Regions from separate parts of the Peribacillus sp. YIM B13482 genome, predicted to be linked through region 3. Evidence: riboswitches for the same ligand, from Rfam matches in the RefSeq annotation. Region 3 holds a riboswitch; each other region holds the start of a gene.
What was found. Region 3 has a riboswitch for glycine ahead of ACFX4L_RS16565 (PTS sugar transporter subunit IIA). Riboswitches for the same ligand answer to the same signal wherever they lie in the genome.
Positions count from the first base shown of each region.

Region 1 (8,209 bases), on a different contig from region 3:
TGACCTATCAACCTCAATTCGAAGACTTATTTTTCATGATGGAGGCAAAGATTGGCGAGGAAATCGGTCACGAGCTCGCAGGAAAGATTCATATCGGCCGCAGCCGTAATGATATGGGAGTTGCGATGTATCGGCTTGTTATAAGAGGTCATCTTCTCCAATTGATCGGCTATGCAAACCAATTGAGCGAGGCATTCTTGGTGCAGGCAGAAAAACATATAGAAACCTATATTACTGGTTACACGCATACCCAACCGGCTCAGCCGACTACATTAGGCCATTATTTTTTAGCCATTTATGACGTTCTTCAAAGGGATATTGGACGGTTATGGGCAGCCTATGAAACGGTGAACCAATCCCCCCTGGGCGCGGCTGCGTTAACAACTACTGGTTTTCCAATCAGCCGCAACCGTACCGCTGAACTGCTTGGGTTTGAGGCGGTTGTTGAAAATTCCTATGACTCGATAGGCGGGGCTGATTATTTATTGGAAACCGCAACTGCCATTATGACGTGCATGGTTAATACTGGGAGGTGGATTCAAGATTTCTTGCAGCATGTGACAAGGGAGTTTGGTACATTTCATGTGGCAGATCCTTATGTTCAAGTTAGCAGCATCATGCCGCAAAAAAGAAACCCAGTATCAATTGAACATTCCCGTTCGATTGCAAGCAGTGCGTATGGTGATGCACTTGCTGCAATGAATATGATCCACAACACACCATTTGGTGATATCGTCGATACGGAAGATGATTTACAGCCGCATTTATATCGGGCTTTTTCGAATGCAGGCCGTGTCATGAAACTAATGTATGCAGTCATATCAACATTGAAAGTAAATGAAGAACATACAAAAAAAATGGCCGCAAAATCCAGTATAACGGTTACTGAATTAGCTGATACCCTATCAAGAGATTACGAGATATCATTTAGAAAAGCCCATTCCATAGCAAGTACAATTGCAAAACGGTCGATAAGTGAAGGGAAAGAGCTATATGATTGGGACACACAAGAAATCAACAAGATCATCAATGAATTCGTTGCAGTGAATTTAACTGAAGACGAATGGAAAAAAATCATCTCTCCTGAATACTTTGTGGAAATTAGAAGCATTCAAGGCGGGCCCAGCCCGAAAGAGGTTTCGAGGATGATTGTAAATAGAAAACAAAAACTGGAACAAGCGTTGCAGAGTATAAGGAAATGGTTAAAACATTGAATGATGGAAGGAAGGCTTTAGTGGATTACTAAGTTATGAGTTTTAACGGGCATTAAATTCACGAGTATTTGCTCCAAACTCACGAGTAAAAGCATGAAACTCACGAGTATTTGCACCAAACTCACGAGTAAAAGCATGGAATTCACGAGTATTTGCACCAAACTCACGAGTAAAAGTGTGGAATTCACGAGTATTTGCTCCAATCGCGAGTAAAAGCGTGAAACTCACGAGTATTTGCTCCAATCGCGAGTAAAAGCGTGAAACTCACGAGTATTTGCACAAACTCACGAGTAAAAGCATGGAATTCACGAGTATTTGCACCAAACTCACGAGTAAAAGCATGGAATTCACGAGTATTTGCTCCAAACTCACGAGTAAAAGCGTGGAATTCACGAGTATTTGCTCCAAATTCACGAGTAAAAGCGTGGAATTCACGAGTATTTGCTCCAATCGCGAGTAAAAGCAATGCGGGATGTATTTTAAAGTTCATATTTCATAATATATAGTCATTCTTTATTAGGGTGGCTATTTATTTTGATTTCTATTACAACTGAGATTTCCCTAATGATAGTAAATGAAGATTATTTCCAAAACGATGCTATTATTTGTAAAATACATAATATAAGGCGGAACGTTAATGTCAAATAGATCTCAGTTCGGTTTTATCCTGATTTTAATAGCTTTTGTAATATCGATTACTTTTTGCTTTAATCCGGAAGCCTTATTAAAAGGTGGATATGATTTAGCTATGGATGGTCTGGTAGTAGTCAGAACCTTGATGAATTTATTAGTTAAAATAGGGGATTTGATTATAAACAAAAAAGATTGGTAGTTTATTATGAGACATTGTTTTTTGACGGCTATTAACTTTCTATAATCACTCTTAAGAAAAAGGACATTATTACTGTATTATTCGAAGGAAGGCTCAGTCTTTTGACTGAGCCTTCCGATGTTCATTCACAGGATTTCCAAAATAATCAGCATCAATGAGTGCTTCATATATCGTTAACGGATTTTGGTTCCAACTGAACCGCATGATTCCTGAGGGCAAGACTTACCGTTATCATCACAATGAAATTGAATGCCAAGGCGATGATTCCCACATTCAAATCTTTCGCTGCTTGTGGCAAGGATGGAAACAGGGTCCCTATTGTTGAATGACTGAGTGTAATGCAGATCACAATGGCCAATCCGGTGAGGATACCGGCGATTGCGCCATATTTATTGATTTGATTCTTTTTCTTCTTCAGACTAAATAGAAGGGACGGGAATAGCTGTGTGATGAGACTGTATCCCATGAGAATTAATGCTGACATCGTTTCGCCGCCGTTTAAGGTGAAGTAGACGGCTATAAGGGCAATGATTGGCACAAGGATCTTTGCCAATCTTACAACGTGGCGATCTGATACTGTAGGTGCAAATTCCTTATAGACGTTTTTAGCGAGCAGTGTAGCGACGCTCATCAAAAGCATGGATCCCGGCACCAATGCGGTCAGCAACCCAGCGCCGCCGATTATACCTATAAACCATGGGTCAAAGGTCTCGATCGAAAGGCGCAGCAATGAGAGGTCTGCATCTGCCCCTACGAGTCCAGGCACTTTCAATATAGCTGTAAACCCTACAAAAAATACGAATAACAGCATGAGCGTATATAAAGGGCTGATGATGGCATTTTTTCGAAATACCTTCCCGCTGCGAGCTGAATAAACCGCGCTGAAAACTTGGGGCCACATATAGAAACCAAATACGAGCAATATTACCGTGGAGATGAACCATGATATGCTAAGTCCCTGCTCGGGGAACTTTAGAAAACCAGGCTTGGCCGCATCAATTGCTTCGAACATCGGCTGAAATCCACCAAAGTAATGAATGGGCAGATAAATTCCTAAGAATCCTATAATAGCGATCATCATGATATCTTTAATGACTGCTGTCCAGACTGAGCCGTGTATACCGGAAATCATTACATAAATGGTAAGGCCGATTGCCCCCATCCATACCGCCGCAGACATTGAGATTGCACCATAAGATGCCTCTGAGACAATGATCCCCAATCCTTTCAGCTGCACGACGATCACTGGAATCATCGACACCACACCAACAAGCGCAGCCAAAATTCCTAAACTGGGACTCTTATATTTGCTTACAAAAAAATCGGATTGGGACATCAGTTTATTTTCTTTGGCATATTTCCATATTTCAGGAAGGAGCCAATAGGATAATACGTAAGACAAAGTAATGTAAATAAGAACATATAGAGCGGGTGCGCCCTTGCCATAGGCCCAGCCGCTGCCGCCAAGGAAGGAGAAGGTCGTATAGATTTCCCCAGCCATCAGCAGGAAGACGAATATTGCACCAAAACCGCGTCCGCCCACCGTCCATTGTTCCAAGTTCATATCTTTTCCTTTTGAAGAACGAATGCCTAAAAATATCGATAGTAGTAAAAAAGCTAAAATGATTATGAGGGCAATATTCATTCCTGGTCACCTTCCCGATTCCGGGGATCCAGCTTATACATGATGCCCAAGATGGCAGAGGTAAGGACCACCCACATAGCCATCCAGAACATATTGAAAGGCATCCCTAATACATAAGGTTCTATTCTATTAACAAAAGGTAGAAATCCTAGTATGCCTATAAAAGGAACTAGAGTAAGGATATATAGAATCTTCATTAAACAAACCCCTCCGTTTTAAATAAAGTGAAACGTCCAACAATGGGGGTTTTACTTCAGTGCCACTGATGGATGGGTGAACCAAACTGGATGGAAAATTCATACATGACGGATATTCCTTCTTTGATAAGGAACCGATGATAAATATAAGCTTACACTATTTTGATATGAAATTTAATGCAGTTGCTTGATATATTTTTAGCAACAGAGCCGCTGATAAAAGATAAAGCCTTGAATTCTTATTGAGTTCAAGGCTTTATCCTTTTACTATCTTTTTTTCTGATAGTTATATAGTATCACCAAGACCATGAACCAGATTGGCGTCATGAGCAGTGATAGCCGTGTGGCTTCAGCGAATAGCATAACAATAAGGATGAACAGGAATAATCCTAAAATGGCGTAATTGATAAAGGGTGTAAAAGGAGCCCTGAAAGTTGATTCGGCTCTTAGGTCCGGCCGTGTTTTCGAATATTTGATATGTGAGATCAAGATGATGCTCCATACCCATATGAAACAGATGGCACTGATGGTTGTCACAACGGTAAATGCCTGTTCCGGTATCAGTTTGCTTAACAATGCTCCTAGTGATACAACGATTGTTGATGTTAATAAGGCATTGCTAGGAACAGCCTGTTGATTTAATTTTTCAAGTTTAGCAGGGGCTTCTCCATTCCTGCTTAACGTATAGAGTATTCGGCTTGTTGAAAATAAACCGCTGTTGCATGCAGAAGCAGCTGATGTCAAAACGACGAAATTGATGATCCCTGCAGCGACAGGAATGCCGATTAGCGCAAAGACTTCTACAAATGGGCTGCTCGTGGCATCCAGTTGTGTCCAAGGGTTGACACAGAGAATGACGAATATGGCACCTACATAGAAAAGTAAAATCCGGACTGGGATTTTATTGATGGCAGACGGAATGTTCTTTCTCGGGTTCGCCGTTTCTGCTGCTGAAACCCCGACCAATTCGACACCTACAAAGGAGAAGACGACCAGCTGTAAAGACAACAGGAATCCGGAAATTCCATTTGGGAACATGCCTCCATGAGTCCATAGGTTCGTTAGGGAAACCGTTCCCGTATTGGTATTGAAGCCGATGGCCAAGAGAATGATTCCTACGAATATCAAGGTGATGATCGTGATTACTTTTATGATGGCAAACCAGAATTCCAATTCGCCAAATAACTTAACGGTCAATAGGTTCAATCCTAACAGAATGACAAGGCATATTAGAGCCGGTATCCATTGAGGGATATCGAACCAGTATTGTATATAGACACCGACAGCTATGATATCGGCCATTGCGGTCATGATCCAACAGAACCAATATGTCCAACCGGTCACGAAGCCAGCCCATGGGCCGACATATTCGGTTGCGAATTCAGTGAATGACGTATACCCTGCATTGGATAAGAGCAATTCGCCTAGGGCTCTCATCACAAAAAACAAGGCAATTCCAATTATTAGATAGGAGAAGATGATAGATGGACCTGCCATTTGTATGGCTTTTCCGGATCCCAAAAATAAACCGGTTCCAATGGTTCCTCCTATTGCAATAAGTTGTACATGACGATTTTTTAAATCTCTTTTTAATTCCTGTTTAGCCAATTCGTACGCCCCCGTCTTTTATAGTCTTGGTAGTGAATGATTTCAAACCTGCATGGTCTTGGAGAGAGAGGTGATTTTTTCACCCAGCTTGCCAATGGTTTTCACGAGTGTTGTTTTAAGTCCAATCACAAAGTGGACAATAAAAAAAGAGATTGGATATACCAATCTCTTAAAGGGTTCAGAATAACAATTTATCATTCGTTACTCTTCTGTCCTTTTGCCTGAGATTGTGAATCCTTCGGCGCTGCATCTTGTACAGTCTCTCCAGAAGCTGCTCCTGCTATAGTGTCATCCATAGCATTCATCGCTTGCTTGTATGCGGTTGTGTAAAAATGTCTGTCTGCGGTGATCTTCCACTGCTGAAGCATTCATTATACTTATAAAATAATATTGGAATTCTATCATCTATTTTTCTGAAGGTCAACAATTTTTTTTGGGAGTTAGCCAGTCTTATAGGAGGTTTATAACACATTGAAATGGTTTTAATTTTTTTAAACGTTCACTTGAAAAGACTTTGAATGGTTCAAAGCAGAAGTGATTGTTTTCTACTCTTTTTTTTTATGTAATCACTATTATAAAATACTGATTCACTTTTTTTAAAAAAGGTATTTTAAGATAGGAAAAATCGCCAAGATATATTTGACAACTGTTTTTTTGAAAAATACATTTGTGTTTTTACAGAGTATTTACTATTATAAGATAAGAAAACAAAATTAAAGTGTTATTTATATGATTACGATAAGGCATTTCTAACCACAATAATAAATAGAGTCGATTGGCGGTAAGGATGGAAGAGCATTGCTGCTAATATTGCATCTGGGGGAGTTAATCATGTCAAACAAGGAATTAAAGAGAGGGCTGGAGGCACGTCACATTCAAATGATAGCTTTGGGCGGAACCATTGGGGTCGGGTTATTTATGGGATCGGCGAGCACGATCAAATGGACAGGGCCTTCTGTAATGCTTGCATATGCCATCGCAGGTATATTTATATTTTTCATCATGCGTTCTATGGGGGAGATGCTATATTTAGAACCGACTACGGGTTCTTTTGCATCCTTTGCTAGCAGCTATATACATCCTTTAGCAGGTTATATGACTGCTTGGAGCAATTGGTTTCAATGGGTAATCGTAGGAATGTCCGAAATCATCGCCGTTGGAATGTATATGCAGTATTGGTTCCCGGAGTTACCAGCTTGGATACCAGGTGTGGTCGCCATGATCATCTTGGGGGCAGCCAACCTCATTTCCGTAAAATCTTTCGGGGAATTTGAATTTTGGTTTGCGCTTATAAAAATAATAACGATTGTATTGATGATCATTGCCGGCCTTGGCCTTATTTTCTTTGGAATAGGGAATGGCGGAGACGCAATTGGATTATCGAATCTTTGGGCAAATGGCGGCTTCTTTACGGGAGGCTGGACAGGATTCTTCTTTGCGCTTTCCCTTGTCGTGGCTTCCTATCAAGGGGTTGAGCTCATCGGCATCGCGGCCGGAGAAGCGAAGAATCCAACGAAGACCGTAACAAAAGCGATCCAATCAATCATATGGCGCATTTTAATTTTCTACATTGGCGCTATATTCGTCATCGTGACGGTTTATCCATGGGATAAACTAGATGACATCGGAAGTCCATTCGTTTCAACCTTTGCTAAAATCGGTATCACAGCAGCTGCAGGCATCATTAACTTTGTCGTAATCACTGCGGCAATGTCCGGATGCAACAGTGGGATCTTCAGTGCAGGGCGTATGCTTTACACACTGGCATTGAATGGCCAAGCTCCTAAAATCTTTGCAAAAGTATCTAAAAGTGGAGTGCCGGCATATTGTACGATCGCTGTACTATTAGGATTGGGTATCGGGGTTGTCCTGAATTACCTTGCACCGCCGGAATTATTCCTTTATGTGTACAGTGCGAGTGTTTTACCCGGAATGATTCCATGGTTTGTCATACTTATCAGTGAGCTTAAATTCAGAAAGGTAAATGCCGCTGAAATGGAGAAACATCCGTTCAAAATGCCGTTTGCCCCTTACAGTAATTATGCGACAATTGCCTTTTTACTGATGGTGCTGGTGGGTATGTGGATCAATCCAAGTACCAGGATTTCCTTGGTTGTCGGGATTGTTTTCCTAGCATTGGTCGTAGTAAGTTATTACATGCTGAAAATGGATAAACGAATACCATTGGATGCTAAATCCGATGATGAGATTTCCAGTTAAGAAGTCTCGTGCCATTTTGATAAAAAGATGAGTGATACGAGTTTTTCTATAATAAGGATTTTGGGAGATCATCTTGTTTAATCTACGTACATGACTCGAGCTTTGCCGAGTGTGTTTCCCCTTAGTATAAATATAATAGACACTAATTAAAGTTGTGCATAAATTGTGGATAAAACAAAGAGAGATAAAGAGAAATCTTCATCCCTCAGGCTTTTTCCCAACTTGTGCATGACTTTTTTTGGTTATTGTAGAAAAAATTCTTAATAAAGATATGGAGTATTTCAAGTATTTCCTTTGGCAGAAAATAAGATTTTCCTAACTAGTGCATGAATTCTATGTAAATGGTTTTGGGATATAATTTGTAAAAAATGAACGGTTCATTTTTGCACATATAGGCTATTTAAGGTTTTTAAGTATAATGTTTTAGGGGAATGATTATAGGTTTTAACATATGTTCTAAAAATCGAATGTTTGTTTTTTGAGACTTTATTCA
Region 1 is NZ_JBHZPF010000012.1:31,199-39,407, forward strand. Features, by position in the region: gene argH (argininosuccinate lyase) at 1-1,214, shown strand, start outside; gene ACFX4L_RS08540 (hypothetical protein) at 1,257-1,442, opposite strand; gene ACFX4L_RS08545 (hypothetical protein) at 1,399-1,704, opposite strand; gene ACFX4L_RS08550 (hypothetical protein) at 1,852-2,046, shown strand; gene ACFX4L_RS08555 (sodium:solute symporter family protein) at 2,210-3,691, opposite strand; gene ACFX4L_RS08560 (DUF3311 domain-containing protein) at 3,688-3,888, opposite strand; gene ACFX4L_RS08565 (amino acid permease) at 4,156-5,496, opposite strand; glycine riboswitch at 5,696-5,774, opposite strand; gene ACFX4L_RS08570 (amino acid permease) at 6,328-7,716, shown strand.
Region 1: linked by a shared signal. The riboswitch ahead of ACFX4L_RS08565 (amino acid permease) and the one ahead of ACFX4L_RS16565 (PTS sugar transporter subunit IIA) in region 3 are both predicted to bind glycine.

Region 2 (8,209 bases), on a different contig from region 3:
GAACATTAGGGTTCAGCTTTCATTTTAATCAGTATGGAAATGCTTCAAAAGCTGGAACGATGATGCTTGACACTTCAAAAGGAAAGTACAAATTGGTCCTCAATATCGGTAAAGGGAGGTTCAGGATTGAGAAATTGTAAGGGTTACGTCTACCTTGAGATTATTGCCGCATTTTCCATTTGTATTTTCGTGGTCCTTTCCATTTTACCGATTCTTGAAGAGTTGATGACACATCGTAAAAATATTGTCATAAGGACAGAAGCCCACCATTTATTATATGAAAGATTGACGGCGTTCATCGATGGGGAGATACAAGCTGTTGGACAGGATATCATTTACCGAAGAAAATCCTATGAATTGATATGGAGGGACCATGGCGATTTCCCTGGGATGATTGAAGGGTGTGTATGTTATGAAGATGAATCTGGTAAATATGAATCCATTTGTGATGCTGCGAAAAAATGATGGTTTTACGATGATCGAAATGCTTTTTTCTTTAATGATCTTAATGACGACGTCTCTTTTTGTATTAGAACTTTTTTCAACCATTCATACCCAGGTGAGGTCCATTGACAAGTTACATCCTAAAGAGTGGGAGGTCTTTACTATGCAAATGCAGCAGGAGGTCCGGAGTTCAATAGATCAGGATGTAATGGGAAATAAATTATATTTGCTTTCAGGTGAGCAATTATCATCCATTGAACAATATGAGGATAAGGTCCGAAGGCGAGTGAATGGTATGGGGCATGAGGTCATCTTGCAGAACATTTCGGAATTCCAGGTCGAGAAGGATGGCGGTGTCATTGTTTTAAATATAACGGATAAAGCAGGGACTACTTTCAGTCGAAGATTTCATCCTTTCTTTAAAAATGTGAAGAAAGTCGATGAATAATCAAAAAGGAGTCGTTTTCCCGATGGTAATGATTGTAGCAAGTGTTTTCATCATGTTGACGATATTGATGATCGATCAATTTATCCTCGATAAAAGGTTTTATAAAGAAGTGGAAGAATCGCTTGTGGCCGACCATCTTGTACATCTCGCCGTTAAGGATGTGACGGAAGAGCTGGGGGAGGTGATCCCGGACATCATTCAGGGGGAAATCTCATACCCAAATGGTGTGGTGAGGTATTCCTTAACAAAGCAAGACGGTCCTTACGTCTATCTCGAATTTTCTTCCACAACTAAAAATGGCCGCGTTGGCAGGGTCATCATTCAATATGATAAAGAAGCGGGGAGAGTGATAGAATGGATAGAAAAGCAGGCTATGTAATACTCAAAGATCAACTCTCTTTTTAAAACGCTGACCCATTTTCAACGATTTTACGTGTTTAACTAACAAGTGAAGGATTAAAAGAAGCGCTAGCCGGGCATACTTTGCATAGGGTGATTTTAAATGTCTACAAACGCTTATATTAAATATCTGACGCAACAGCTTGTCGAGTATTTTAATTTGACCAAAAAAGAACGAAAAGAAAAGCGCCGTCATAGAAAAGAGGATAAAAATCATGGTATATCCCATTGGTTTGGCATTGTCCCTTTTGCTTTGTCGATGTTCGTAAGGAAAAATATCAAAAAATAAAACAGATGTCCTAAACTTAGGACATCTGTTTTTTTAAGTATCGTTTTTACTATCCCAACGCCCTATCTGAAAGGTAAAACAAACCTCCGTTGATGATGGATATTCGGATATTCGGTTCGTATTGAGCTTTTAATGCTTCTTTTTCGGTAAAATAACTCTCACTTTTTTCGTCCATGTCCTTGTAAAAATGCTCCAATAAGTTCAAGTCATTCTGCCAGCGCAGCATGGCTTCTTCCGCCCAAGAATGGTCATCATTCTCGAAACTCGTTCTAATGTATGTATCCAGTCTTGCCAATCCACTTTTCGGCATGATGAGCGGTGAAAGCGTAAACGAGTAATCCGGTATTTTTGGGGTGACCTTAATTGGTAAAACCCGATGGTGAAATCCTTCCATGATCTCGCCCGAAATTAAATTCAATCCGATGGACATAAAAGTATCTTTTTTACGATCGCATTGGTAGGATATTTTCACATTCAGGGTAAGCCATGGAAACAATGGATTATTCCCGCCCATTAATGGAGGAGTATCCTCAAAAAGTCTAGTATACCCTGCCAGCTTTTTTGTTGATTGAATAATCTGATGGAGCCGAGGGGAGCCAAAATGAATCATTTCTCCCTTTAGGTCGGGTGGGGCTTGTTCCGGATCGGTAATGAAAGTCATCTGGGCTGGGTTCGGAATGCCACCCGTTTTTTCCAGGTAGTGCCAATAAAAGGGCCGGTTCATTAATTCTTTATCCATTTCTATCGTTAGTTGAACTGTAAGGTGGGTTGGTTTATTATCCAATATTTCACATTCATTGGCTTTAAAGTAAGTTATTAAAAAATCATGAATTTCCTGTTGCTGCATGAACCTCACCTTCCTTCATGGATTGAGCGAATTGAATCATCGATGAAAAATTATCCATCTTGATTTTCATTTCGCCCTCTGTTTTGGACTCCCCGACCACATCAATTAAATATTCTTCAATGTTGTTAATATCCAGTTTGGTTAGAATATCATCCAATTCACCAATTACTTTTTCAAATAAATTAATTTTTTCGTATAGTAACTTTAGAATATGTTCTTCAACAGTATTTTTCGTGGCAAAGTTATAAATCCTGACATCCTCTTCCTGTCCAAGGCGGTGAATCCGCCCAATTCTTTGTTCAAGCCTCATGGGGTTCCATGGCAGGTCAAAATTAATCAAGTGATGGCAGAACTGAAGGTTTATCCCTTCCCCGCCAGCTTCTGTTGCAATTAATACCTGAATTTTCTTTTGGAATAATTCTCGCATCCAGTCTTTCTTTCCACGTTTAAATCCGCCTCGGAATGGGACTGAAGAAATTCCATTCTGTTGAAGGTACCATTGTAGATAAAGCTGAGTAGCTCGGTATTCGGTAAAGATAATCACTTTGTCATCAATTTTCTTGATCAGTTCCAAAGCTTTTTCAGCTTTTGAATTCTGAACCGTTTCATTCACTTTTGTAAATAAATCATCAAGCTTTGCCAAAAAGTCAGGGGTAGGCTGGTCGTATTTGGCTTTCATGTTTTTTAAAGTATAAAAGACCGCCTCTCTGCTGCTGCAGGCTTCTCTTTGGAGAGTGAGAGCTGAAAAGGCGCTTCCTTTTGTTCCATCAGAAATAGGTTTGAATTTTGAAACTGCATCGTACAATGCCTGCTCGGTTGGAGAAAATTCAATGGTGATGGTTTCCACATGCCTTTTTGTCCATTCAATACCAGTATCGGCCCGCCGGTTTCGAATCATCACAGTGTTGACCAATTCCTTTAGGTGTTCATCTTCAATTATGTTCCGGCCTTTCCCTTTATATTTTTCCGAAAAGAGTGAGGCATTTCCCAAGTGGCCTGGTTTTAATAACGAAACGAGGTGAAAAATTTCCTCGACTTTATTTTGAATGGGAGTAGCTGTCAGGAGTAAACAAAATTTCTTTTTCAGATTTTGGACGAATTCATAGTTCTTCGTCTTATTATTTTTAAGTTTATGAGCTTCATCAATGATGATGAAGTCATATTCCTGATTGAAAATGATATCACGATGTGGAGCGCGTTTCGCTGTATCAATGGATGAAATGACCACATCACAGGAGTCCCATACATAACTTTTTCTCTGAACGACTGCCGGAATATGAAACTTCGTATTCAATTCAAAAGCCCATTGTGTTACAAGGGAAGCTGGTACAAGGATCAATACCTTCTTTACAAGGCCTCTGATCATATACTCCTTTAGGATCAAGCCGGCTTCAATTGTTTTTCCGAGACCTACTTCATCTGCTAAAATGGCCTTTCCATTCATCTTTTCCACCACTTGCTTTGCAGCTTCCAATTGATGGGGAAGCGGGGTTAACTGAGGAAGGTGCTTGGGTGCCTGTAAACCTTCAAAATCAGGAATGATGAGATTTTCCTCCATTTTAACCGCCAACTTATAAAGCTCCCAATTTCCCCATGGACCATCATTTTCCACTTTTTGTAAAAACTCGTCATTCCATTCAGAATTGAAGGATATATTGATTTTCATAGAAATAACTCCCTCTTAAATCATAAATTCCTTAATATAAGGTCAAAAACCGAACATTTCATATGTGAAGTAAGAAAAATATTTCTCTTCAAAAGATATTGCAGAGATAAGTTTCTTAGGGTAGGATATAAGTATATTTAGAAAATTCCAATTTCCAAACGCTAAAAAGAATTTTTGTATCGATTTTGCAGTTCGCGTTTTCTTAGTATGGGCTATAGGTACCTGCTTTATCCATGATTACCGAAGGAGATCATTTAAACGTTTTTCTGGAGTTTTTGGAGATTTGGCAGAGAATGCATTCTATGATGCTCAAAGGTTTTACTAATGGGTGGGGCTTATTCGCTTAATTTCATTGGTAGACCATAATATGCGGGTGAAGATAAGGGGAGAGACTACGGATGTAGCGCCGAAGGAGCAAACTTAGCAGTGAATCTCTCAGGCAAAAGAACTCTTATTGGACGCAACTCTGGAGAGCGCCGCCCGTTTGGGACGGCCACCAAAGGGGAAAACCTATTATATAGGTAAACTTTCAGGTTTCAGGACAGAGAAAAAGCTCAAACGGGCTTTCTCTGTCCTTTTTTGTGCTTTTTTCACATCATGAATCAGAATATCTGATGCGTAAGGTCAAAAAGCTTTGATAATGAAGCCAATTTAATTTTAAAAAATCTGAGGGGGGTCATTTTTTGACCAATTTAAAAAGAACACCACTATTTGAGGTTTATCGTGAATACGGAGGGAAAACGATTGATTTTGGCGGCTGGGAACTTCCTGTCCAATTTTCGGGTATAAAGGACGAACATGAAGCCGTACGTACAAAAGCGGGTCTGTTCGATGTATCGCATATGGGGGAAGTTGATGTTAAGGGTCCTGGGAGCCTTTCCTTTTTACAGAAGATGCTGACTAATGATATATCAAAGCTGCAAACGGGCGGTGCCCAATATTCGGCCATGTGTTATGAAAACGGCGGGACGGTTGATGATCTCATCGTTTATAAAAGGGCGGAAGACGACTATCTGCTCGTGGTCAATGCAGCGAATACAGAAAAAGATTTCGATTGGCTGCAAGCTAATCTAACGGAAGATGCCCAAATTACGAATGTATCGAGTGACTATATACAGCTTGCACTTCAAGGACCATCTGCAGAGAAGATATTGCAAAAACTTTCAGAAAATACTGCCTTAAGTGAAATTGGATTTTTCAAGTTCAAGGAGAATGTCATGATAAATGGTATCTCCACGTTGGTATCCCGTACTGGATATACTGGTGAAGATGGTTTTGAAATATATAGCGACAGTGAAAACGGCCCTGCCCTTTGGAAGGCGATAATGGATGCCGGAAAGGAAGAAGGGATACAGCCGATTGGTTTAGGTGCTCGTGATACCCTGCGTTTTGAAGCGAAACTGCCGCTGTATGGGCAGGAGCTTTCAGCGGACATTACTCCAATAGAAGCCGGGATTGGTTTTGCGGTAAAAGTGGATAAGGAAGCCGATTTTTTCGGGAAAGCCGTTCTTGCTGAACAAAAGGAGAAAGGGGCACCCCGGAAGCTTGTGGGAATTGAAATGATTGACCGTGGCATTCCTCGTCATGGGTATAAGGTCTACAGCGGGGACAAAGTCATTGGGGAGGTCACGACTGGTACCCAATCACCAACGTTGAAGAAAAACGTAGGATTGGTACTTATCGATAAGGAATATTCGGTGCTGGATGCGGAAATTGAAGTGGAAATCCGTTCCAAACGTTTGAAAGCCGTTATAATACAAACACCTTTTTATAAAAAACCACGTAAATAGAGGGGAATGGTCATTAGATGAAACATCGTTATTTACCCATGACAGAGCAAGATAAACAAGAAATGCTGGAAGTTATAGGGGTACCTGCTGTTGAAGAACTTTTCAATGATATCCCTGAAAGTGTTCGCTTTCAAGGAGAATACGATATCAAGCCTGCTAAATCGGAACCTGCATTAATGAAAGAATTATCAAGGCTTGCTGCCAAGAATGCGGATCTTAAAAATTATGCTTCCTTCCTTGGTGCGGGTGTCTATGACCATTATGCACCGGTCATCGTCGATCACGTTCTTTCCCGTTCTGAATTTTATACGGCTTATACTCCCTATCAGCCCGAAATTTCACAGGGTGAGCTGCAAGCCATCTTTGAATATCAAACGATGATTTGTGAATTGACGGGTATGGATGTAGCTAACTCCTCCATGTATGACGGCGGGACTTCGCTGGCTGAGGCGGCCATGCTTGCTTCAGGTCAGACACGGCGCAAGAAGATTCTCATTTCAGGAGCAGTTCATCCTGAATCAAGAGAAGTTGTGAAGACATATGCCAAAGGGCAACGCGTGGAAGTGATTGAAATTCCTTATAAAGACGGTGTGACGGACATGGCTGCTTTAAAGGAATTAATGAAAGATGACATTGCAGGAGTGATTGTGCAATATCCGAATTTTTTTGGCCGGATAGAGCCATTGAAAGAAATGGAAGAAATCATTCATGGCGTCAAGTCCATGTTTATCGTTTCCAGTAATCCGCTTGCACTGGGGGCTTTGACACCCCCAGGTTCACTCGGTGCAGATATCGTAACGGGAGATGCTCAGCCATTCGGCATTCCAGCGGCATTTGGGGGACCTCATTGTGGATATTTTGCCGTTACTAATAAACTTGTTCGGAAAGTTCCGGGCCGGCTCGTCGGTCAAACGGTGGATGAAAATGGAAAAAGGGGGTTTGTGTTGACACTTCAAGCTCGTGAGCAGCACATTCGCCGTGATAAGGCCACATCCAACATTTGTTCCAATCAAGCGTTGAATGCCTTGGCAGCTTCTGTTGCAATGACGGCGCTTGGGAAAAAGGGTGTCAAAGAAATGGCCGTGCAAAATATTCAAAAAGCGCACTATGCGAAAAAAGCTATAAAGGCAAAAGGGATAGAAGTGATGTTCGACGGTCCTTCGTTTAATGAATTTGTCATTAAACTGCCTGCTTCGTTTTCAGAAATCAATAAAAACCTTTTTGAAAAAGGGATGATTGGCGGCTTCGATTTAGGGACGGTTTATCCTGAGCTGAAAGACCATATGCTGGTTGCGGTAACGGAACTTAGAACAAAAGAAGAAATCGATGCACTTGCGCAGGAATTGGGGGATCAACATGAATAATCAAGATCAATCACTCATTTTTGAAATCAGCACTTCCGGTCGAATCGGGTACAGTCTGCCAGAAATGGATGTTGCAACTATTCCGCTCGAAGAAATTCTTCCTGCCGACTACATCCGTGAAGTAGAGGCAGAGCTTCCTGAGGTGTCCGAACTGGATATCATGCGTCACTATACAGCACTTTCCAAACGGAATCATGGGGTGGATTCGGGTTTTTATCCGCTGGGTTCATGCACGATGAAATATAATCCGAAAATAAATGAAAATGTGGCACGCTTTAACGGTTTCGCCCATATCCATCCATATCAAGACCCGACTACAGTCCAGGGAGCCTTGGAACTATTATTTGATTTGCAGGAACATTTAACGGAAATCACAGGGATGGATCTAGTGACATTACAACCTGCAGCAGGTGCACACGGTGAATGGACAGGGTTGATGATGATTCGCGCTTTTCACGAAGCGAATGGCGATACAGAACGGACGAAAGTGATTGTACCTGATTCTGCACACGGTACGAATCCTGCATCTGCGACTGTTGCCGGACTTGAAACGATTACAGTGAAGTCCGATGAAAATGGGTTAGTCGACCTTGAAGATTTAAAGCGTGTTGTCGGACCGGATACGGCGGCCTTGATGCTGACGAACCCCAATACATTGGGATTGTTTGAAGAGAACATTTTGGAAATGGCACAACTTGTCCATGATGCCGGTGGGAAGCTTTACTATGACGGAGCCAATCTGAATGCAGTCCTATCAAAAGCACGCCCGGGTGATATGGGCTTTGATGTGGTTCACTTAAATCTCCATAAAACATTCACAGGTCCGCATGGCGGCGGCGGTCCGGGTTCCGGCCCTGTAGGGGTAAAGTCGGATTTGATTCCCTACTTGCCTAAACCGCTTGTTGTTAAACAAGATGAGCAATTCGTTCTTGATTATGATCGCCCGCAATCCATTGGCAGGG
Region 2 is NZ_JBHZPF010000003.1:10,558-18,766, forward strand. Features, by position in the region: gene comGD (competence type IV pilus minor pilin ComGD) at 1-140, shown strand, start outside; gene ACFX4L_RS02980 (hypothetical protein) at 127-465, shown strand; gene comGF (competence type IV pilus minor pilin ComGF) at 413-892, shown strand; gene comGG (competence type IV pilus minor pilin ComGG) at 885-1,271, shown strand; gene ACFX4L_RS02995 (YqzE family protein) at 1,395-1,580, shown strand; gene ACFX4L_RS03000 (YqhG family protein) at 1,630-2,427, opposite strand; gene ACFX4L_RS03005 (DEAD/DEAH box helicase) at 2,405-4,093, opposite strand; glycine riboswitch at 4,467-4,554, shown strand; glycine riboswitch at 4,558-4,640, shown strand; gene gcvT (glycine cleavage system aminomethyltransferase GcvT) at 4,777-5,883, shown strand; gene gcvPA (aminomethyl-transferring glycine dehydrogenase subunit GcvPA) at 5,901-7,247, shown strand; gene gcvPB (aminomethyl-transferring glycine dehydrogenase subunit GcvPB) at 7,240-8,209, shown strand, end outside.
Region 2: linked by a shared signal. The riboswitch ahead of gcvT (glycine cleavage system aminomethyltransferase GcvT) and the one ahead of ACFX4L_RS16565 (PTS sugar transporter subunit IIA) in region 3 are both predicted to bind glycine.

Region 3 (8,209 bases):
AATTTAATATTCCTTCAAACCTGGAAAAGCATGCAATTGTAGCTGAAAAACTTGGAGCAAATAAAGAAGGGAAAACAATAGAAGAAACTGCCTATGATGGTGTTGTATTGTTAAAAGAGCTTGCACGTAAAATTGGCATTCCTGATTTTCGAGATTTAAGTAATGTCAATCCCGAAGATTTCCCATTCCTCGCTGAAGGGGCATCCGTTCATTTGTGTACACAGGCTAATTCACGAAAAGTGACACCTGCAGATTATTTGGAATTATTTCAAAAGACTTATGAGGCGAAAAACACAACATTAATTTAAAAATTTAACTAGATTAATGTTGATCTAGAATTTTTGAATCGGCGGCCGGCTTGATGGGAGTTTTAATTGGGCGGCCGCCATGGTTTACAGAAAACATGCGTATGCCCACTTGCTGCGGGTACATAATTAGCTATTTATGGATATGAGATTGCTATAAAGTAAGAATAACGAACTGGAGGTTTTTCAAATTGCATAAGTTGAAAATGTTTATAAACGGTGAGTGGATGGATTCTTCAAGTAAACAGAAGAAAAATATTGTAAATCCGGCAAACGGCAAGATCATTGCAGAGGCTCCCAATGGAAATGCAGAAGATGCCAAGATGGCTATTGATGCAGCACGACTAGCATTTGATTCTGGGATTTGGTCGGACTTACCGGCTTCGGAACGGGCTTCCTATTTATATAAAATAGCGGAGAAGATTGAAGAAAATGTATCTGAGCTTAGCCAACTTGAAACAGCCAATACCGGAAAACCTCTTAAAGAGTCAGAGTTTGACATTGCTGACGCAGCGGATTGTTTTCGCTACTATGCCGGTTTAGTCACAAAACCGGATGGCCAAACGTATCCTGTTTCTGGTCCTGTACAGGCTATGGTTGTTCGAGAGCCGGTAGGGGTATGTGGACTGATCGCTCCGTGGAATTTTCCTTTACTGACGGGAGCTTGGAAAATAGCCCCTGCACTTGCTGCAGGAAATGCGGTCGTGTTTAAACCAGCCGGGATAACTCCGGTTACCACTACCAAATTGTTCGAGATTATCAAAGAAGTTGGCATTCCAGATGGCGTTGCCAATCTCGTGATGGGCGGTGGGGGAACCGTAGGAAATGAAATAGCGGAAAGCGATAAAGTCGATATGGTTTCATTCACTGGCAGCACCTCAACGGGGAGAAGCATCATGAAAACAGCTGCTGGAAATATTAAGAACATTGCCCTCGAACTAGGCGGCAAGTCGCCTAACATCGTTTTCGCCGACGCAGACTTTGAGACAGCAGTGGATTATGCTTTATATGGGATTTTTGTAAATGCAGGTCAAGTTTGTAATGCAGGATCGCGTTTGCTGCTTGAAGAGAGCATTCACGACAAGTTTATCAATAGACTGATAGAGAAAGCGAAAAAGATCCAAGTCGGTCCTGGTGATCATCCTTCTACAGAAATGGGTGCCCTTGTCAGTGAAGCACATATGAATGAGGTACTCCAATATATTCAACATGGCATAGAAGAAGGGGCGACATTAGCCTGCGGCGGCAAGCGTATAACAAGCAATGGGCTTGAAAAGGGCTATTTTGTTGAGCCGACAATATTTGTTAATACCAAACCGGACATGAGAATTGTTCAGGAAGAAATATTTGGGCCAGTACTGACTGTACAAAAGTTTAAAGATGAAGCGGAAGCCATCCAGCTTGCCAATGATACCCCATATGGCCTCGCAGCAGGTGTATTTTCCCAAGACGGTGCAAAGGCTTTAAGAGTGATTAAGAAAATAAGAGCCGGAATTACATGGATTAATGCCTATAATTTAGCCTACAATGAAGCCCCGTGGGGAGGCTATAAGCAGAGCGGAATTGGCCGCGGATTAGGAACTTTTGGTTTAGATGAGTTTAGTGAGGTAAAACAAATCAACATTAATTTAGAAGTGGAGCCAACCAAGTGGTTTGATCATTAAAAATGGAGAAGTAAAGATAATTGAGTAAAAGAGAGTGCTTACATCGAGAAATTTTTGACTTTTTTTAATAGAGGAAGCATTTTTTTGAATTACCATTATTTCAAATATTATATCTAAAGATGGCCTGGAACAGAAAGAAATCTGTGTCGGTTCCTGGTAGTCATTATTGACAACACAATTCCGTTTTGTCTAGTTTTATAGGTTGGCATGAAGCTTGCATATATATTAGGAGAACATTAGGAGACATTAGGAGAACGTAATACAAGTGGGAGGCAAAGTTCATGTCGAATAATAAAAAACAACATCTTAATTTACCTTTTACCGGAATCTGTACTTTCGGGAAATATCCCGTATGTCCTGATCTAGACCAGTTAGATGCAGATGTAGCTGTCATTGGAGTTCCAAATGATATGGGAACACAATGGAAGTCAGGAGCAAGAATGGGTCCAAGAGGAATTCGTGAAGGCTCTACATTATATAGTTTCGGGTTAGATGGCGCCTATGATATTGAAAATGATATCATGTATCTTGGCCCGAAATGGAAAGTAGTTGATTGCGGCGATGTAGACATGGTACATGGGGATATGATGCAATCCCATGATAATACGGAAGAAGCCATTCGAAAAATCGTTTCAAAAGGTGCAATGCCGGTTGTTTTAGGTGGAGATCATTCCATTACAATACCAGTAGGAAGGGGCTTGGGAGAACTCGGGCCATTTCATGTGATCCAGATTGATGCGCATTTAGACTGGGCAGATCACCGTTCAGGAATGCGGGTTGGACATGGAAGCTGCATCCGCCGCTTATCTGAAATGAATCATGTTCAAAAGATTTTCCAATTGGGCATTCGTGGAATCAGCAGCAGTAAAAAAGAAGATGTCGATGCTTCCAGAGAATACGGAAGTGTCATCTTGTCTCCACGTCAAATGAGAAAGATGGGATTTGAACAGGTGCTGGAACTTATTCCAGCAGGTGAAAAATATTATATTACCATGGACATTGATGGCCTCGATCCATCGATCGCCCCTGCGACAGGCACGCCTTCTCCTGGAGGCCTGCTTTATGATGAAGTCAACGAAATACTCCATGGAATTGCAAAAAGAGGAGAAGTAATCGGTTTTGATATGGTAGAAGTAGCTCCTCCTTACGATCATGCGGGAATAACTGGACAAGTGGCAGCACGTCTCTCATTAGACTTGCTTAGTTATGTTTTAAAAGAAAAAGAGAAAAACCAGGATACAATCAGCGATCAGCAAGAGCTGAACTTCATAAAAAAGCATTAGTCTATTAAATTTGAAGGCGTTTGCTGATATAAAGTGATTTTCCTTCGTTTTATCATTTCTTAGTTTTCTGAATATGTATAAATAAAGAGTGATACCATAAAAACCACTTATGCAAATAATTTACGGTCACAAATATTTACAGTGTTTCAAAAAAATATAGCGGATGACGATTGTGTGAGAGTGCAATGCACAGCCACCGAAGGATCAAGTTCCAAAAAAAAACTTGGAACAAATCTCTCAGGTAAAAGGACAGAGAAGGGAATGTTGCCATTACCCTTTTCTGTCCTTTTTTGCGAACAAAAAAGAGGGTGTTCATATGACGAAAACGAAAGAGGATCTATCTGAATTAACATTTCAATTAATTCTCCATAGCGGAAATGCCCGCAGTTGTGCAATGGAAGCCATCGCCTTGCAAAAACAGGGTAAATCAAGCGATGCCCAAGAAAAATTAAAGGAAGCGGAAGATGAGTTTGCTGCACATAAAATCCAAACCGGTTTGATTCAACAAGAAGTGAGTGGTGAGGTATTCGAAATTCCAATGCTCTTATCCATGCTCAAGATCACTTGATGACTTCCATGACAACAAAAGATTTAGCGATAGAAATCGTTGAATTACACAAGAAAACTTCAAAGAACTAACTAAGGATTTTGATATTTCATGCTAGCTAGATGGAAATGAATTCTTGATTATTCGATTAGGAGGTTGCTACGGCAGCCTTTTTCTTATGGATCTTACGTGGGATTCTGCATCCACAAGGGGGCGATATATAACTTATCTAAAGTTCATGAACCTAACGTTCTAAAAATGTGGCATGTGAGGGTCACTCAAGATTAGGATTCTTCGAAATTTTAAATTATACTAAGATTCATTGCAGGAGCCAAGGATACTAGCACAGAATTAACCAATATGTTATGAAGGATAATAAGGAAAGAAACCGCAACATAGGTAAGCCATGACAAACACCTAATTAGCAAGCCCAATCATGATATAAAAGGGGAGAAACAACATGCAAAGAGTCAATCTAACTGAAGATCTAAGTCTTTCACGCATTGTTCACGGTATGTGGAGATTGGCAGATTGGAAATTTTCCACCGAAGAAATCCTATCTCTTATTGAACATGGAATGGATCGGGGGGTCACTACATATGATCACGCTGATATATATGGTAGCTACACATGTGAGGAGATTTTTGGGAACGCCCTTTCATTAAAGCCATCTTTACGCGAAAAAATGGAGATCGTTACGAAATGTGGCATAGTCATACAATCAGAAAACCGCCCTTCTCATAAAAGCCACCATTATAACACTAATAAAACTCACATTATAAAGTCTGTTGAACAATCCCTTATGAATCTTAAAACGGATTATATTGATTTATTACTTATCCATCGTCCTGATCCCCTGATGGACCCATCGGAAACGGCTGAGGCGTTTAATCAATTAAAAGAATCAGGAAAGGTCCGTAACTTTGGGGTATCGAACTTCAAAAAACCGCAATGGGATATGCTTCAAGCGTACCTTGAATATCCTCTAGTAACAAATCAACTGGAACTTTCTACATACAATCTTGAAAACTTCGAAGACGGAACCATTAACTTATGTCAGGAAATGGGCGTGGCTCCTATGGCATGGTCACCACTCGCAGGAGGAAGCATCTTTGAAGAATCAAACGAAAAGGCTGTCCGCTTAAGAAAAACGTTAGAAATCGTAAAAGAAGAAATCGGTGCTAATGGAATAGATGAGGTTATGTATGCATGGCTGTTGAGACATCCTGCAAAAATCATTCCGATCGTTGGTTCCGGTAAGAAAGAACGACTGGATAGCGCCATTGATTCACTAAATCTAAGTATGAAAAAAGAACAATGGTTTAACATTTTAACTAGCTCGATGGGGCATGATATCCCGTAATGCATTTGTGCCCTTGAACAAGAATCCTTCCCCAGAAGCAATGGGACACCCGGATGGGGGGTCCCATTCTTAAATTGCAAAAATAACAACTGGAATCATCTCTCCATTTAAATTGGGAATCGTTTATACCAATCTTCTAATGACATCTCTCCAAAACTTCCCTCAAAGTCCAGCCTTAATGGAGCAATCAATTCAAGTACATTTCCGTCTGGATCATCAAAATAAATGGCCGCATGGGCTTGCGGGTTATTATCGAGAACCAAAGGCTGCTGTCCTTCAGTAAAATTAAAGAAAGGCCGAATGTCAATTCCTCTATTTTTCAGCCAATCTTTCGCCGATGGCATGTCACCTATATCAATTTGTAATGCCACATGACGGATGGAAGGATGATAGGGAATTTCCACTTGGTTCGTTTTCCAAAGACCAAGCCAACTTTTCCCTTTCTCAAGCCAGAAGAAAACGACCCTCTCGCTTTGATAGGCAAGTTCTAAATCAAGTTTGCGGTAAAAATCAATCGACCTTTGCATATCTGATACTGGTAAATGGGCTTCATAGAGACCTTTGATCATCTTGAACTCCTCTCAGAAAAAACGTTTTGTCAGTGATTTAGTTACTTTAAATGTGAAACTAAAAGTTGGTCATTCGAAATTAAAACCGGATAAATTCCATGGGAACGTAATACAACATGATTCTCCATTCCCTATTAATAAGATACAATAAAAAACAAATATGGGCGATGTTAGTTTGTCGTAAGGTGACATTTCCGAAATTTGATGATGAAACAGGCTTAAACTCAGATGCAGGATTTTGGTGAATATTTGTAGTTACTAATACGATTCTACCGTTATAATAAAAATAAAATTTCATTTTCGAGGTGAAGCAACATGAAAATCGGTGTAATAGGCTCAAAGTATTTTTTGGAATCCTTATCTGTCCACTTTCCTTTGTTTCCTGAGGTACAATTCATTTCCTTTCAATATGATCTGCCGGAAGAAACCAGTCTATTAATAGAAGATGCCGGTAAACAAACTGATCTAGTATTGTTTTCAGGTTCCATCCCTTTTTATTATGGATACGAACAAGTTAAAAGAAATTTAATAGAAGCTATATATGTCCCTTTTGATGAATTGACAGTTGCGCTTTCGTTGTTATCTATTTCTCATACGGAAAAGGTTACTATAAATGAAATCTCAATCGATTTACCGGATAAAAACCAGTTAATGAAGGTATTGGAAGAATCGGAAGTCGTAGTAAAATCCCTTTATGTGAAGGATTACCCGTGGGTTTACAAAAGGGAAGAAGGCACCCAGACACTAAATATTGCCGAATTCGTTCAATTCCATAGCAACAGGCATAAAGAAGGAAAAACCCATTTCGCACTAACGAGCATTCATGCTGTTTATCAGGAACTTCAAAGGCTATCCATTCCTTCCAGATTTATGGTTCAGCCCAAACATACCTTAATAGAAAGTCTTACAGGAGCTATATCTTTGCTGAAACTGAGGAAAACGGAAGAATCACAGATTGCTGTCATTTCCATTCAAGATTATCAACAAAAGCTTAATGAAAGTGATCTATTTTTAAATTTTTTACAGAAATTGAGTAAGAGATTACAGGCTCGCGTTTCTCTTGAATACTTTAATCCACATTTGATTTATACTACACGCGGAGCATTGCAGGCGTTTGAATCAGATATTTATGATGAAATCATCGGACAAATGGAACAAGAATTTAAAACCTTCTTCCAAATTGGCATTGGATATGGATATACGATTCAAGAGGCGGAAAAACATTCGGCACAAGCATTATTTTTTACCGATAAATTCCTAAAAAGAAAAACGGTAGCATGCTTGGTGGATGAAGATCAAAAACTTCAGGGACCATTATTTGAAGGGAATCACCAAGTGGAATTGAAAAATGAAGATGAAACCATTCAAATACTGGCCAGGGAACTAAAAATGAGTGCGAAAAATATAAAATTGATTCATCGGTTTATTTCGATAAATCATTTTCGGGCTTTTTCAGCAGCAGAGCTAGAGGAATACATGAGTTGTACCAGACGATCGGCAGAAAGATTCGTTAAAAGACTTACTGAAGGCGGCTGTCTCAGCAAAATTGGAGAGGAACATCCATATGGGCAAGGAAGACCTCGGAACTTATATGTACCAGCGGAGAAATTCAAGAAACTTACCGAAAATTAAATTTTCAGACTTTACAGGAAAAGGAGATTGGTATATATTGTTTTTATTAACGACATATAGCGACAGTGAAAGGGGAGGTTTATTTTGCTTATTGAACGTTGTGAAATTCATGCCACACATTTGCCATTAAAAGAGCCATTTGTCATTTCCTATGAAACATACAAGCATATGCCCTCTGTTATCGTAAAATTAATAGCCGATAACGGGCTGGTGGGATATGGGGAGGCAGTGCCTGATGAACATGTAACTGGGGAATCGTTTTATTCGACATTCGAAGTACTAAAGCATGTCCTGTTACCTGCTGTAAAGCAGGAAAACCCATTTAATATGGAAATGATTCACGATATCATGAATTCCGCCATCAGCGGAAATCCCTCGGCAAAAGCGGCCATTGATATAGCTTGCTATGACCTGATGGGGAAATACACCAAATTGCCGATTTATGATTTATTAGGTGGGAAGTTCCATGAATCCCTCTCTTTCGCTAAGGTTTTAAGTATAGACGAACCGGGCATGATGGCTGAAAAAGCACAGGAAGCTGTCGACCAAGGTTATAGTTCTTTAAAGCTTAAGGTTGGCTGGGATATTGAATCAGATGTAGATCGGATTGCTGCAGTTCGACAAAAAGTCGGGAAGAAGGTTCCAATTCGGGTTGATGCGAATCAAGGATGGGGCACCTATGCCAATGCACTTCAGGCAGTGAAGGCTCTGGAACCATTTAACCTTTCATGGTTGGAACAGCCGATTAGAATGGGGGATATTGACGGTCTTGCTGAGCTTAAGGAAAAAACGACGATACCACTAATGGCAGATGAAAGCATCCATAACGGAACCCATCTGCAGGAA
Region 3 is NZ_JBHZPF010000035.1:30,202-38,410, reverse strand. Features, by position in the region: gene ACFX4L_RS16580 (iron-containing alcohol dehydrogenase) at 1-308, shown strand, start outside; gene ACFX4L_RS16575 (aldehyde dehydrogenase family protein) at 497-1,969, shown strand; gene speB (agmatinase) at 2,251-3,252, shown strand; glycine riboswitch at 3,417-3,515, shown strand; partial or broken gene ACFX4L_RS16565 (PTS sugar transporter subunit IIA) at 3,569-3,891, shown strand; gene ACFX4L_RS16560 (aldo/keto reductase) at 4,260-5,162, shown strand; gene ACFX4L_RS16555 (VOC family protein) at 5,270-5,731, opposite strand; gene ACFX4L_RS16550 (MarR family transcriptional regulator) at 6,047-7,363, shown strand; gene ACFX4L_RS16545 (mandelate racemase/muconate lactonizing enzyme family protein) at 7,448-8,209, shown strand, end outside.

Region 4 (8,209 bases), on a different contig from region 3:
TACAAGGAAGGGCATTAGGTGTTCGTGCAGAAGCCTTTGATGAACAAGGTCAATCATTGATTAATGAAGTCGGTGAATTGGTCATTACTAAACCGATGCCGTCCATGCCGCTTTACTTCTGGAATGATCAAGACGGGTCAAGATATTACGAGAGTTATTTCGATACGTATCCTGGAATATGGAAACATGGAGATTGGATAAAAATCGACGACAAGGGCAGCTGCGTCATTTATGGACGTTCCGACTCGACCATTAACCGTTCTGGTGTACGGATGGGGACTAGCGATATCTACCGCGTCGTCGAAGCGATCGATGAAGTTATGGAAAGCCTTGTCATTGATAGAGAAGTGCTTGGCCGCGGTTCTTCCTTGCTGCTGTTCGTCGTCCTTAAGCCTGGTAAAATCCTGGATGCAGCATTGACAGCGAAAATCAATGAACAAATCCGAGGACATGTGTCCCCTCGTTTTATCCCAGACCAGATCCATGTCGTTGAACAAATACCTAAAACCTTGAACGGAAAGAAAATGGAAGTACCGATACGCAAAGTGTTGCTAGGTTTCGAGTTTGATAAAGTGGTGAATGCAGACTCCATGGGAAATCCAGAATCGCTTCAGTTTTTCAAAGAATTAGCTCTCGAGTTGAATGAGAAAAAAATATTCTGACATCCCAGGCGGAGCAAAAAGCTCCGTCTTTTTTATAAGACTTTATGAGTTTATTCTCATAAGGTCTTTTTTTGTTTCTGGAGGTGATAAATTTCTAAATATAAAAGGAAAGAGCAAGTTCAGCATATAGAAATTGCTAGAGATATTGCTGAAAGTTTCCATCATAACTATGGGGGAACATTCTTATTACTAGAGTACAAAATACAAGAAGAGACTGCTGTATTACCTGGATTAGATGGTCGGAAAATGAGTAAAAGTTATTATAATATAATTCCATCCATTGAAGAGCCAAAAAGTTACAAAAACTCATAAATAAAATCAAAACTGATTCATTACCACCAGAAACACCAAAAGATCCCGTTACATCTATTATATTCACATCTTATACTGAAACTGAAAAGATGAAAGAGCAAAATTTACAAGGAATTGGCTGAGGTGAAGCCAAAAAGGAATTGTTTAATGTAATAAATAGATTTATTGAAGTATCGCGCGAGAAATATAATGAATTAATGTCTTCTCCAAAAACTCTGGATAAAAATTTAAAAGAATGAACAGATAAAGCAAAAGAAATTAGTGTACCATTCTTAAAAGACATTAGAAGTAAGATTGGTATCAGGTGAGAGATTTGACCTATAAGGTATTTTGGACAAATGTACTAAACTAGCGGTAGCTTTTCTTTATAAGGGGAAAGCTTATAAAAAGGCAGGTTAGTGAAACTTCCCTGAGTAATTGATAAACTTAAAACACATTTGACACTAAAGTTTACTCATTATGGAGAGCAGGGATAGATCATCTTCACTTTTATTTATTTGGAAGAAGAACACTGGAATAATCAAATTTACCTTAGAGATATTTCAGATGCTTTTAAAAAAAACTATTATCAATTAAAGGTTAAATTATCTAAAACATTTATTCTTGACATATGATCTTATCCTGAAAAAAAGACAAGTTGGTCGTGGATTTTATTCATTCCAATCAGGTATGTTATCACTTGGTTATTAGTAGCCGTGCTTGCGATGATTCGTGTTGGAGAGTAAAAATTACAAAAGGTATGGCCAAATCACTAATGATTTGTAGTATCTTGATTACGACAGTAGGTGTGGCGGTGATGAGCTTAACCTTCTTACATGATCTTACCCAGACAATTGTCGCCTTCATTGGATATGCGCTATTTGGACTTGGAATTTAATATTATCTATTATCTTTTTGGTGCCAAAAGATGCCGGTAAAACATCTAATGCTTCTAAAAAATCACCGCTGGTAGTAACCGGAACCCTATTGCAGAATAATTAGCAGTTGGAAATGTAAAACGCTACATATAGTGGCGTTTTCAAAAAATAATGAAGGAATGAAGAGATTATGAGAAGTGAATTAATGGAAATTCTAGAATCCCGTAAAGAAGAAATGATAAAAATTCGTAGGCACCTACACGAAAATCCTGAGCTTTCTTTTAAAGAAGAAAAGACAGCTCAATATATTATTGATTTTTAAAAAGAAAAGGACGTAGAAGTTCAATCTAATGTAGGTAATGGATACGGAGTTATCGTGACCATTAAAGGTGGAAAGCCTGGAAAAAACATAGGTCTTCGAGCTGATTTTGATGCACTTCCAATCGTTGAAGAAACGAATATAGCCTTTAAATCAAAAAATGAAGGCGTTATGCATGCGTGTGGTCATGATGGACATACTGCCTACTTATTAGTCTTAGCCGATTGCCTCATTCAATTAAAAGATGAAATTCCAGGTACAATCAAAATTATTCATCAGCATGCGGAGGAAGTTCCGCCAGGCGGGGCAAAGAGTATTGTAGAATCCAGGGTGCTTGACGATTTAGATAATATATTTGGCATCCATCTGCTGCCAATGGACGAAGCAGGAGTTGTTGGTTATTATGCTGGATATTCTTTTAACGGCAGGGCTTATTTGAAATTAAAAGTTCAAGGTAGAGGTGGACATGGTTCCTCACCACATCTAGCGAATGATGCCATTGTCGCTGGTGCTCATTTTGTTACCGCTGCTCAAACGATTATTAGCCGTCGATTAAGTCCTTTTGATATTGGTGTGATTACGATTGGATCTTTTGATGGAAAAGGAACATTTAATATAATTAAAGACAGCGTAGAGCTTGAAGGCGATATTCGTTATATGACTGTTGAAACAAGAGATAAAATTGAAAAAGAAGTTAAACGTCTTGTAAAAGGACTTGAAGAAGAATTTGGTGTAACATGTGATCTAACTTATACGAATGACTATCCACCTTTATATAATGATCCTGAATTAACAGGAAAGGTTGCCGAGTCACTTAAGAATGCAAATGATAAAGATATTAAAGAAGTAAAGGAATTTCCAGCAATGCCGCCATCTGAAGACTTTGCTTACTATGCTGAAAAAATTCCTTCCTGCTTCTTTTACATTGCTTGTACACCTAAAGGAGTAGAAAAACCTTATTTTAATCATAATCCTAAATTTGATATCGATGAAGATGCCCTTCTCGTGGCAGCAAAAGCAGTAGGATATGTTGTTTGTGGTTATTATGAGTTAGATTAGGAAAAAGAATAGAATATTTGTAAGACGTGGTACAGATGATGACATGCTTTGCTGTATTAGATAATTCTATTGATAATAAGCAACTGATACCGAGAAAGGCTAAAGAATGGGTTGTAGCTGATAGTCGGATCTCCGTGTGAAGGGAAACTTTCATGCATGGTGAAGGGAGGGGCTAACTGGAAAAGGCAATGATAACTTCGAATTTTCACCTATTTTTATGAATGGGAATACAAATAAATCATCCCCTTTTATAAAAGAATGCTTCAATTGAATTTCTATAAGGGCGTGTTTTGATAAATCTAAACACGCCCTTATAATCTGTTATTTTATCAGGGTAAGGTATAGATTTGATCATACTTTATAGACATGTTTTAAAAGGTGCCTGCTAACCAAATTAAAGTCCCAGTTTGACGCTGGTAAACAGTAATGGAAAATCGTTTTGTTAACACGTCAAGTATTGTAGAATAATCATTTACCTTTGGGTTTTTTGGCCGAAAAGATAGATGTGGTTCAATACCAAAAGTTATAGTTTCAGCTCTTAAATACTTGGTCTTTTCTTTTTAATCTGGACAAAACTGTAAACTATACTACTTAGGAGTATTCATTAACTCCCTTTCATGAAATTCCAAATAAAGGATTCTCAAATCTCCTTTTTTGTATTTGGTTCGAATACATAATGATTTAACAAAGAAAGTGAAAATAAATACGTGATGATAAATATAAACCTTATTGATCTAAATTATGTTATTCTATTTCTGTTTACAACAGTCCGTCTGCAAAACTGAAATGGGGGTAAGAGGTAAATGGATAAGGAAAAGGAAATCAAACTAAAGAAACCAAAGAAGTCGTGGGTATGGGTTCTAGCAATTATCATCATTGCTAATATAGCAGGTGGTGGGGACAAAGAGGAAGTTGCAAAAGAGAAAGCTTCTGCAACTACTGCTGAACTTAGGGAGGAAGCTTCTAACCAATCTTTACTGCTGCAAGCATTCTCGCGTGTCGCGAATTTTCTCTTTTTCCATACATCAATTATGTTAAAACTATAGACTTATGTAATTTCCTATCTTAAAAATTTAGCCTTATAGTCAATCGGAAAAATGCAAAAATGTTTCGCTTATACATAAGCTTGTTAGGATTCCTTGCGAATAGAAAAGCAGCTAATAAGTTTGATTTTTCGCAGCTAATAACTTCTAAATTATATACTGTTCATAAAGTTGAAAATTGTCTGTGGTGAAATTTCAGAAAATAAAGTTTTTTCAGATAACCATTGAAATGTCCATTAAAAACCGATAGTATACAACTATTAAAACAACTTTATATCAGCGGATGATGATTGTGGGAGAGACTAAACATTGTTTAGCACCGAAGGAGCAAACCCTAAAAAGCAGGGGACTAATCTCTCAGGTAAAAGGACTACAATAGGACGCGTCTCTGAAGAGAGCCATAGGCCACCGAAGGAGTTAAACTCTCAGGTAAAAGGACAGAGGAAGATAGGAAAATCCCTATCTTTCCTCTGTCCTTTTTTTACTAGGAAAGATAAAAAGAAAGGAGGTGCATTAATGATAAATGAGTCTATCTTTTGATTTGTACAATTAACGCTATATTTTCAAAAAGGATGGTAGATCTATTTCACTATATCTAGTACCTATCCAAGAAAGCGCTTACAGTGGTGGACAGTTTCCCAGTACGCTAATAATTCACACTCATTGAAAGACAGACTCTTTATTGGGGAAAAATCCAAGTATCCTATAAAAGTAGAAAGTGGGAATTCGTATGCAGGAACAAAAGTTAGATAGAGGGCTAAAAAACAGGCACGTACAACTCATCGCTATTGGTGGGGCAATCGGAACGGGATTATTTCTTGGAGCAGGAAAATCTATTCATTTAGCCGGGCCATCCATTTTAATTGCTTACATGATTACAGGCGTCATTTGCTTTTTAATCATGCGCGCACTTGGAGAACTACTCTTATCTAATTTGCACTATCATTCCTTTGTCGACTTTGTAAGAGACTATTTAGGTAATATGGCTGCATTTGTAACCGGCTGGACCTACTGGTTTTGCTGGATTTCAATCGCAATGGCCGACTTAACAGCAGTTGGTCTTTATACTCAATACTGGTTTCCCTCTGTACCACAGTGGATGCCAGGATTAATTGCACTTGTCATTCTGCTATTTATGAATCTTGCAACGGTAAAACTATTTGGCGAAATGGAGTTCTGGTTCGCATTAATTAAAGTCATAGCTATTCTAGCACTAATTGTTATCGGTATTTTCATGATTATTAAAGGCTTTTCCACTGATTCAGGCGCAGCAAGTTTCACGAATCTATGGAGTCACGAAGGTATCTTCCCAAATGGAATAAATGGTTTTATCCTCTCATTCCAGATGGTAGTGTTTGCGTTTGTTGGCATTGAACTTGTAGGACTAACAGCAGGTGAAACAGAGGATCCAGAAAAAGTTATCCCCAAAGCGATCAATAATATTCCTATTCGGATTATAATTTTCTACATTGGCGCACTTATTGTCATTATGAGTGTTTATCCGTGGAACGCAATCATCCCAATGGAAAGCCCATTCGTCCAAGTATTTTTGGCCGTAGGTATCGCTGGAGCTGCTGGTATCATCAATTTTGTCGTCTTAACATCGGCGGCTTCGGCATGTAACAGTGCAATCTTCAGTACAAGCCGGATGGTATACTCACTTGCCAAAGATAAAAATGCACCTGTACCGTTTGCAAAACTTAATGACCGTAAAGTACCTTCCAATGCATTGGTCTTTTCAACGGTTGTCATTTTAATTTCCGTTGTTTTGAATTATTTAATGCCTGAAGGAGTATTTACCTTGATTACAAGTATCTCTACAGTATGTTTCATTTTTATTTGGGGAATTACAGTCATCAGCCATTTGAAATATCGTAAAACAAGACCAGATCTAGTGAAAATGAACAAATTTAAATTACCACTTTATCCATTTTCCAATTACTTGATCCTTGCTTTCCTAGCGTTCGTCCTTGTTGTTCTTGCACTTGCGAACGATACTCGTGTTGCCTTAATCGTAACTCCTGTTTGGTTTATTATGCTGATTGCGATTTATAAGATGCGCAAAACGAAGGTAGATCAGGCGAATCAGAGAGAGGCAGCGGGGAATTAAGTGGCAAGAAACCCTTTGATCCCATTAACGATGTTTGTCCAGATAGCTGCCGCTCCATATTTTCCAACTCGGTGGGTAAAAAACTGCCCGTTATAAAAAGCTTAAGATATCTGGATGATCATATTAAAATTCAAAAAAATATCTTAGAATATTATTGTTAGCGCTTTCAAAAATGCTTGACATAATTATTATCAACAACTATTCTAAATGTACCAATTGAATAAGCGGATGACAGTTGTGGGAGAGTGCAAAGCGACAAGCCACCGAAGGAGCAAGTTCCAAAAAGACCCTTGGAACAAATCTCTCAGGTAGATGGAACCACAAATGGACGCACCTCTGGAGAGCGCGTATAAACATTTACGCCACCAAAGGGGAAAGGCTCTATTAAAAATGGAGCTAAACTCTCAGGTAAAAGGACAGAGAAGGGTAGAGAACGCTACGACCCTTTTCTGTCCTTTTTTGCGTGCAAAAAAGGGTGTAAAGCATACTGTTATTAACAGTTTTCATAGAAAAGTAGGCCTGTAGGGGGAAAGAAACTTAAGTGTTTAGTACCATATTGAAATTAATTGAGCGAAAATTCAGAATTAGGTAAAAACGTTGAGGAGGAAAATAAAATGAGTTTACAACAAAATGATTTAACCATTTTTGAAGCCATTGAGAAGGAAGGACAACGTCAACATCAAACACTGGAATTGATTGCATCAGAAAACTTTGTTAGCCCTGATGTATTAGAGGCCATGGGAAGCGTGATGACAAATAAATATGCAGAAGGTTATCCAGGAAAGCGCTATTATGGTGGATGTGAATTTGTCGATGTGGCAGAACAAGCAGCTCTTGAGCGATTAACAAAGCTTTTCGGTGCCAAATATGCAAATGTTCAGCCTCACTCAGGTGCACAAGCCAATTTCGCAGTTTTTTTCGCACTGCTTCAGCCTGGTGATAAGGTGATGGGGATGAACCTTTCACATGGTGGCCACTTAACTCATGGAAGTCCAGTCAGCGTTTCAGGAAAATGGTTTGAAGTTGTGTCTTATGGAGTTAGAGAAGATACTCAGCTAATTGATTATGATGAGTTGGAAGCTATTGCAAAGAAAGAACAACCTAAATTGATTATTGCTGGGACAAGTGCCTATCCAAGAACGATTAATTTTGCACGATTTAGAGAAATTGCCGATCAAGTTGGTGCAAAACTTATGGTGGATATGGCTCATATAGCCGGGCTGGTAGCTACTGGTCTTCATCCATCCCCAATCCCATATGCAGATGTTATTACAAGTACAACTCATAAAACATTAAGAGGACCACGGGGGGGGATCATTTTAACGAACGATGAAGTAATAAGCAAAGCGATTAATAAATCCGTATTCCCGGGAATTCAAGGCGGTCCACTAATGCATATCATTGCAGCAAAAGCAGTTGCTTTCAACGAGGCTTTACAACCAAGCTTTAAGGATTATGCGAAACAAGTCATTGAAAATGCTACAACACTTGGCGAAACATTAAAAAATGAAGGTGCAGCCCTTGTTTCTGGCGGAACAGATAATCATATTGTCCTTTTGGATTTACGTCCGTGGAATTTAACAGGAAAAGAAGCAGAGAAGTTATTGGAAGACGCGGGCATTACCGTTAATAAAAATACGATTCCCTATGATCCAGAAAAGCCATTTGTTACTAGCGGTATCCGAATGGGGACAGCAGCTTTAACAACTCGAGGCATGAAGAAGGAAGAGATGGTGAAAATTGGCGAAGTGATTGCAACGGTTCTAAAAAGTAAAGGGAATAAAGCCGTTATTGAGAAAGCAAGAGTAACAACTAAAGAGATTTGTGGTGTTTATCCGTTATTTCAA
Region 4 is NZ_JBHZPF010000041.1:16,956-25,164, forward strand. Features, by position in the region: gene ACFX4L_RS17955 (acetoacetate--CoA ligase) at 1-662, shown strand, start outside; gene ACFX4L_RS17960 (hypothetical protein) at 807-974, shown strand; partial or broken gene ACFX4L_RS17965 (amidohydrolase) at 2,022-3,209, shown strand; gene ACFX4L_RS17970 (hypothetical protein) at 4,013-4,255, shown strand; glycine riboswitch at 4,536-4,635, shown strand; glycine riboswitch at 4,639-4,695, shown strand; gene ACFX4L_RS17975 (amino acid permease) at 4,983-6,362, shown strand; glycine riboswitch at 6,689-6,792, shown strand; gene glyA (serine hydroxymethyltransferase) at 6,977-8,209, shown strand, end outside.
Region 4: linked by a shared signal. The riboswitch ahead of ACFX4L_RS17975 (amino acid permease) and the one ahead of ACFX4L_RS16565 (PTS sugar transporter subunit IIA) in region 3 are both predicted to bind glycine.